Regions from separate parts of the Methylomusa anaerophila genome, predicted to be linked through region 2. Evidence: riboswitches for the same ligand, from Rfam matches in the RefSeq annotation. Region 2 holds a riboswitch; each other region holds the start of a gene.
The links. Region 2 has a riboswitch for S-adenosylmethionine ahead of MAMMFC1_RS12835 (HesA/MoeB/ThiF family protein). Riboswitches for the same ligand answer to the same signal wherever they lie in the genome.
Positions count from the first base shown of each region.

Region 1: another riboswitch for S-adenosylmethionine. It lies ahead of MAMMFC1_RS20320 (trans-sulfuration enzyme family protein); the one in region 2 lies ahead of MAMMFC1_RS12835 (HesA/MoeB/ThiF family protein).
Region 3: another riboswitch for S-adenosylmethionine. It lies ahead of metK (methionine adenosyltransferase); the one in region 2 lies ahead of MAMMFC1_RS12835 (HesA/MoeB/ThiF family protein).

Region 1 covers NZ_AP018449.1:4,419,594-4,421,860, reverse strand. The annotation lists gene MAMMFC1_RS22060 (YezD family protein) at 1-292, shown strand, start outside; gene MAMMFC1_RS20320 (trans-sulfuration enzyme family protein) at 342-1,487, opposite strand; SAM riboswitch class I at 1,583-1,679, opposite strand; gene cysK (cysteine synthase A) at 2,003-2,267, shown strand, end outside.
Region 2 covers NZ_AP018449.1:2,851,752-2,854,018, reverse strand. The annotation lists gene MAMMFC1_RS12835 (HesA/MoeB/ThiF family protein) at 1-732, opposite strand, end outside; SAM riboswitch class I at 1,111-1,213, opposite strand; gene MAMMFC1_RS12830 (DUF3846 domain-containing protein) at 1,446-1,754, opposite strand; one part of gene MAMMFC1_RS12825 (IS630 family transposase) at 1,979-2,267, opposite strand, start outside.
Region 3 covers NZ_AP018449.1:4,044,971-4,047,237, forward strand. The annotation lists gene coaBC (bifunctional phosphopantothenoylcysteine decarboxylase/phosphopantothenate--cysteine ligase CoaBC) at 1-946, shown strand, start outside; SAM riboswitch class I at 998-1,106, shown strand; gene metK (methionine adenosyltransferase) at 1,179-2,267, shown strand, end outside.

The DNA.
Region 1 (2,267 bases), 1.6 Mb from region 2:
CATTAACTTTGGCTCAGTCACCTTGGTCGTTCAGGATTCAAGAGTCATTCAAATTGAAAAAATCGAAAAGATTCGGGTATGTGATATGGTGACGTATTCTGAAACAAACAAGGACTGGATTAAGTCTCCCGGTAATACTACAGACTTAAGAATGCGTATCTTGTCGGCGGTAAGAGGGCTTGAATACGGTAAAGCCACCATCCAGGTTCAAGCCGGAGAAATTACGCAAGTTGAGAAAACGGAAAAGTATAGATTTACTAAGATGACCGGAGTCAACGGCGACGGAATATAAGAAGGGATTGCCCGCTGGGCAATCCCTCGTTTTTTAAAAAAATTATTTACTATTTACTTAGAGCTTGTTCCAAGTCGGCGATTAAGTCGTCGGCGTCTTCAATACCTACGGATACTCGCAGCAGGCATTCATTGATCCCCAGCCGTTTCCTCATTTCATAAGGCATATCGGCATGGGTCTGAACCGAGGGAAAGGTTATGAGTGATTCTACTCCTCCCAGGCTTTCGGCAAATTGAAATACTTTAACCTTACGCAGGATTTGCTGTGGCAGACCGGGATGATCAATTGCAAACGAAAGCATGCCGCCATAGCCCGATGCCTGAGCTTCCTGAATATCTTTGCCGGGGTGCTCCGGCAGACCGGGATAATAAACAGCGGTCACATGGGGATGCTTTTTTAGCCAGTTGGCTACTTTAGCAGCATTTTCCTGGTGTTCGCGCATACGTAGCGCCAACGTTTTCAGACCTCTTAACAACAGCCAGCTGTCTTGCGGACCAAGAATTGATCCCGTAGCATTCTGTATAAACCCGATTCGTTCCGACAGACAGGGTTTGCCGGTGACCACAATGCCGCAGACTACGTCATTGTGTCCGGAGAGATATTTGGAGCCGCTGTGTATCACCATGTCGGCGCCCAAAGTGAGCGGACGCTGAAAATAAGGGGACAAAAAGGTATTGTCGACGATGATATCCAAAGGGTGTGAGAAGTTTTCGCGGGCTATCGAAACAATAGACCGGATATCCGCAATCTTCATGAGCGGATTCGTGGGGGTTTCAACAAGGATTGCCCTGGTGTTGGCGCGGATGGCACTGCGGACTTCTTCAAGGTTGGCTGTATCTACGAATGTTGCAGCAAGGCCCAATTGGGTAAAGAGTTGGTCGAGGATCCGGTAGGTTCCGCCGTAGCAGTCTTCAGTGAGAATAATATGGTCGCCGGGGCGATATAACATAAGAATTGCCGTAATGGCGGCCATGCCTGACGCGAAAGCAAATCCCGCATGTCCTTCTTCCAGATTGGCCACTGCTTCCTCTACTGCTTTTCGTGTTGGGTTTTGCGTGCGGGAGTAATCGAAACCCGTACTTTGGCCTAAAGCCGGATGACGAAAGGTGGCTGTTTGATATATAGGGGTGCTGATGGCGCCGGTGGATTTATCCGTAACTAGACCGGCCTGAACTACTCTGGTGGCAAACTTCATGAATAGATATCCTCCCTACTTGTTTTGGCTTGTTTTGGTTTTCGCCTACAGAAAAACGGTTCTTCCCGAAAGAAGAACCGTGGCTTGCGCACGAAAACTCATCTTTCGGATTGCTCCGCTGGAATTAGCACCTTGCAATATGCCGGTTGCCGGGTGTCATTGGGCCAGTCCCTCGACCACTCTTGATAAGTTATTTATTTAAGTTTATTGCATTTTATTTTGCCATAGACGGATGTAAGTGTCAAGATAAATATTTAAAAAGTTTGGTTTGTTGTATGACGATTGTTGTATGATGCATGAAAAAGACCAAGGCCGCTGGTAAGTTTTTGCTTGACAAAATATAATTTATGTGTTACTTTAAAGTTAATTAAATTCTTGCTGACCGGAAAACCGGAGGCAGTCGGCGGTTGTTTTAACAGCCACGATTGCCTCTTGCTGTTTCCTGACAGAAGATAACTGGCATAATAGCTCGAGGGTGAATAGCTACGAGCTTATTTAAGAAAGGGATGACTAGTATGGCTAAAATTGCCGGAAATTTAACTGAGTTAATCGGAAATACTCCCCTGTTGGAATTGAAAAACTATAATGCTGCCAAAAATGTAGGCGCCAAGGTCATTGCCAAGCTGGAATACTTTAACCCGCTGAGCAGTGTTAAAGACCGGATTGGTCTTGCCATGATCAAAGCTGCGGAAGACAAAGGGTTGATTAACAAGAATTCCGTAATTATCGAACCTACCAGCGGTAACACCGGTGTCGGTTTGGCCTTCGTAGCAGCGGCCC
Region 2 (2,267 bases):
CTGAATGGTTCCGATTACGCCTCCCATTACCCCCAATACCCCGGCCTGCTTACAGGTGGGAACAGCATCAGGCGGCGGCGGAGCGTGAAATATACACCGGTAGCAAGGACCCTGCCCCGGAATATAAGTCAGAGTCTGTCCCTGAAACCGGATAATGCCCCCATGAGAGAAAGGCTTGCCGGTAATAACACAGGCGTCATTGATTAAGAACTTCGCCGGAAAGTTATCGGTACCGTCGATGATGAAGTCATAGTCCCGGTCCTTGATTATATCAACTACGTTGCTCGCATCAGCCGCTTTTTGGTACATAATCACCTTTACATCCGGGTTTATCTCGTTGATTGTTTCCTGGGCCGACAGTACCTTGGCCTTGCCGATATCCTTCGTCAGATGAATAATCTGCCGCTGAAGATTGGCTAGCTCCACCGCGTCGCCATCTGCCAAACCGATGGTCCCGACTCCGGCAGCGGCCAGAAACATGGCCGCCGGCGCGCCCAGGCCGCCGGTGCCGATGATTAACACCTTAGATGCCAGCAGCTTTTGCTGTCCTCTGACGCCGACTTCTTTCAAAATAATATGTCTTGCGTATCTCTCCATCTGTTCATTGGAAAAACTCATACTCCCCGCCCCCATAAAACGCATCATTACGACTCCCAGCCCCACAAGGTTTACGCCCAGCATTGCGGCAAGACTGACATAAATATAATAGGAAAGACTAAAAGACTCCCGCACAGAAAATCTTTTAGCCTTTAGTTTTCTAATCAGTTGCTCAATACTTTATTTTCAGAATTAATAATACCACATTTAAAAAATAAATACCATAAAAACATATTTTTCTTATATTCCGTCACCATTTGTGCATTCTACGGAAGGCAGTCTAATCTTCTGGTCAAATTTTATGACTTGTCCATCACGTATTATGATAGTCACTTCCGTACTATATTTGGGTTTCTCTGGATCGGAATCGGTTGTTTTTTGTTCTTCAGGGATGGAATGAAGATTGTTTATCATTATAGTCCCTCTTTCTGCTATGGTTTCGAAATGCTGCCCACCGTCCGGCCGGAATTAAGAAAAACCCCTTTCCGAGGAAAGGGGTTAATTCACACCTTCCTCTTATCTGCCAGGATTTCTCCTGCTGGAATTAGCACCACTGCAGTTGCCTGCCGGTTGCCGGGTGTCATCGGGCCAGTCCCTCGACCACTCTGGATAAGAGCCATTTTTCATTCAATTAGTTACAATTTTAGCACAGGAAATATTGAATGTCAATATTACTTAATTTTGCTTAATTTTGCTTTATTACTTAATTTGCTTCCAGTGTATCCCTAACAAGATTAAAAAAAGCGAGATATCCAGCTTTATGGACTCCCGCTTATTTTGTCGGCATGAAATTTAATTTCCCTGTACTTTCTCTGTTTGCTAACCATTTCTGCCAATATTCCTCTTTATTATCCAAATTTATTCAAGACTGTCCCAATTTGTTCTTCGGTAAGTGAAGAAAATCCGCCAATATTGCCGACAAAGAAGCAAGTACCTACTATTACATCATTATTGTATTCGAAATTAACAGGAAGATCTCGCGGCTTTCCTTCATTGTTATAAGCTACAATCATTATATCATTCTGAAAATTAATATATTTCATGGGATCGCCAACGATATCCTGTATAGATCTGGTATCATTAGGAATGTATTGTAAAACGGGTAATTTTGAAGGTTTCTTGACTGCTACTAGAATATCATCATTAATGTAACGCATTCCGACAGTATCTCCTCCCATCCAATTGGATATTACACATTTATATTAGGTATACATTAAGTACACACAATTTACATTCTAGACTTTCGTTCAGCTAAAAAGAACATAAAAAATCATCTTTTTTACCCTAAAAATTCGAAAATAATACAAATTTAAACATTCTGCAGCTAAAACAGCTATAGTATTCCAACTATGTTTCTATCTATATACAATCTATTAAAGATTTACAAAGAACAACACAACCTATCAATGACCTTTAAAGGCATTTGATTGATTTGAGCGACAAACCTTTGAATCCTTTGGCGAATTTCATTGGTTGAGTGATAAAAAACGTTGTAGATACAAGAATGCTTGAGCCAGCCCCAGAATTCTTCAATTAGATTAAGATTGGGACTGTAAGGCGGCAAAAAAACAAGGGTAAGACGATCCTTGTTACTCTTTAAGAATGGCTGTAAGAGATTGGCATGATGAATTCTGGCATTATCGAGAATGATTACAATTCTTTCCCCTGGA
Region 3 (2,267 bases), 1.2 Mb from region 2:
CGCTCCGGCTACCGCTAATATCATTGGCAAGATTGCCAACGGTATCGCCGATGACATGCTTACCACTACAGTAATGGCTACGAAGGCGCCGGTTTTGCTGGCCCCGGCTATGAACGTCAACATGTATTTAAATCCGATTACACAGCATAACTTGTCCAAGCTACGCAATTTAGGTTATCAAGTGATGGAACCTGATTCGGGAATGCTGGCTTGCGGCGTGGAAGGACTAGGACGTTTACCGGAGCCGTCGGTAATAGTTGACAAAACACTGGGTTTACTTAATACAGGGAACAACTTTACAGGTAAGCGAATCTTGATCACCGCCGGCGGAACTCGTGAGCCGGTCGACCCGGTTCGCTATATAGGAAACCGTTCCAGCGGCAAGATGGGTTATGCGCTGGCGCAGGCTGCAAAATCCCGGGGGGCAGAAGTAATCTTAATTTCAGGGCCAGTAAGCCTTTCTCCGCCTGCGGGGGTTGAATTTGTTAAAGTTGAAACAACTCAGGAAATGCGCGAAGCCGTCCTGGCTAATTTTAATCAAGTGGATATTGTAATCAAGGCGGCGGCTGTTGCCGATTATCGCCCCCTCGAACCGCAAGAACAAAAGATTAAAAAAACCGGTGAAATAGTAACCTTACAGCTTGCCAAAAACCCGGATATATTAAAAGAATTGGGAACGTTGAAAAAACATCAGTTATTAATTGGTTTTGCAGCCGAAACAGAAGAGTTAATTGCCAATGCTGCAGAAAAAATTAGACTTAAGAAGCTTGATATGATAATAGCCAATGACGTTACTCTACCAGGCGCCGGGTTTGACGCCGATACTAATATTGTTAAACTCCTTTACCCCAGCGGAAGGGTGGAGGAGCTTCCCCAAATGTCGAAAACCGAGCTTTCAGCTGTCATTTTAGATAAAATCTATAATTTAATGATAAATTTAACTTGATTTTTATGCGGATATAAATTAAAATTTTTATGGTGTAAATTACATATTCAATTCTCATCAAGAGTTGGTGGAGGGACTGGCCCGATGAAACCGCGGCAACCCTTGGGCGGCAAATTGCCCAAAACGGTGCCAATTCCTGCGGATTTCCGCAAGATGGGAGAGTGACAAAATCACCTCCCTTCGGGAGTTTTTTTATTCTTTTTTTGATACGATAAGGAGGTAATATGTTTAAATGACCAAAAAAAGTGTACTTTTCACCTCAGAATCTGTAACCGAAGGACATCCTGATAAGATTGCCGACCAAATTTCCGACAGTGTACTTGACGCTATCATTGCACAGGATCCTATGGGTCGCGTGGCTTGCGAAACATTAATAACAACCGGATTAGTCCACGTTGTTGGTGAAATCACTACAAATTGCTATGTTGATATCCCGAAAATTGTACGTGAAACAGTAAAAAGCATTGGTTATACCAGGGCTAAATTCGGGTTTGACGCTGAAACCTGCGGCGTGCTCACTTCAATTGATGAGCAATCTTTAGATATTGCGCTTGGTGTAGATAGAGCACTGGAAGCCAAACAGGGAGAAATGGATGCCATTGAAGCGATCGGCGCCGGTGACCAGGGAATGATGTTTGGTTATGCAACAAACGAGACGCCGGAATATATGCCTCTGCCGATTTCGTTGGCGCATAAGCTAGCCCGCCGCCTCTCCGAAGTTCGTAAAAACGGCGATTTAGCTTACCTTCGTCCCGATGGAAAGACGCAAGTCACTGTAGAATACGTAGACGGAAAACCGGTTAGAATCGACACCATCATTGTGTCTACACAACATAGTCCGGATGTTGACCAAAAGACCATTGAGCAGGATCTGATCACCAAAGTGATTACTCCCATTGTGCCCCATGAACTTCTTGACGCCCAAACAAAATATTATATTAATCCTACCGGCAGATTTGTAGTGGGTGGACCTCAAGGTGATGCCGGTCTTACCGGCCGTAAAATCATTGTAGACACATACGGTGGTATGGCCCGCCATGGCGGCGGAGCATTTTCCGGTAAAGATCCAACAAAAGTAGACCGCTCCGCAGCTTATGCCGCCCGTTATGTGGCAAAAAACGTTGTTGCTGCCGGTCTGGCTGATAAATGTGAAATACAACTTGCTTATGCCATTGGTATCGCCCGTCCTGTTTCTGTTATGGTAGAAACTTTCGGGACGGCCAAAATTGATGAAGACCAAATTGTAGAATTAATTAATAAGCACTTTGATTTAAGACCAGCAGGCATCATTCAATCCTTGGATCTTCGGCGCCCAATCTAT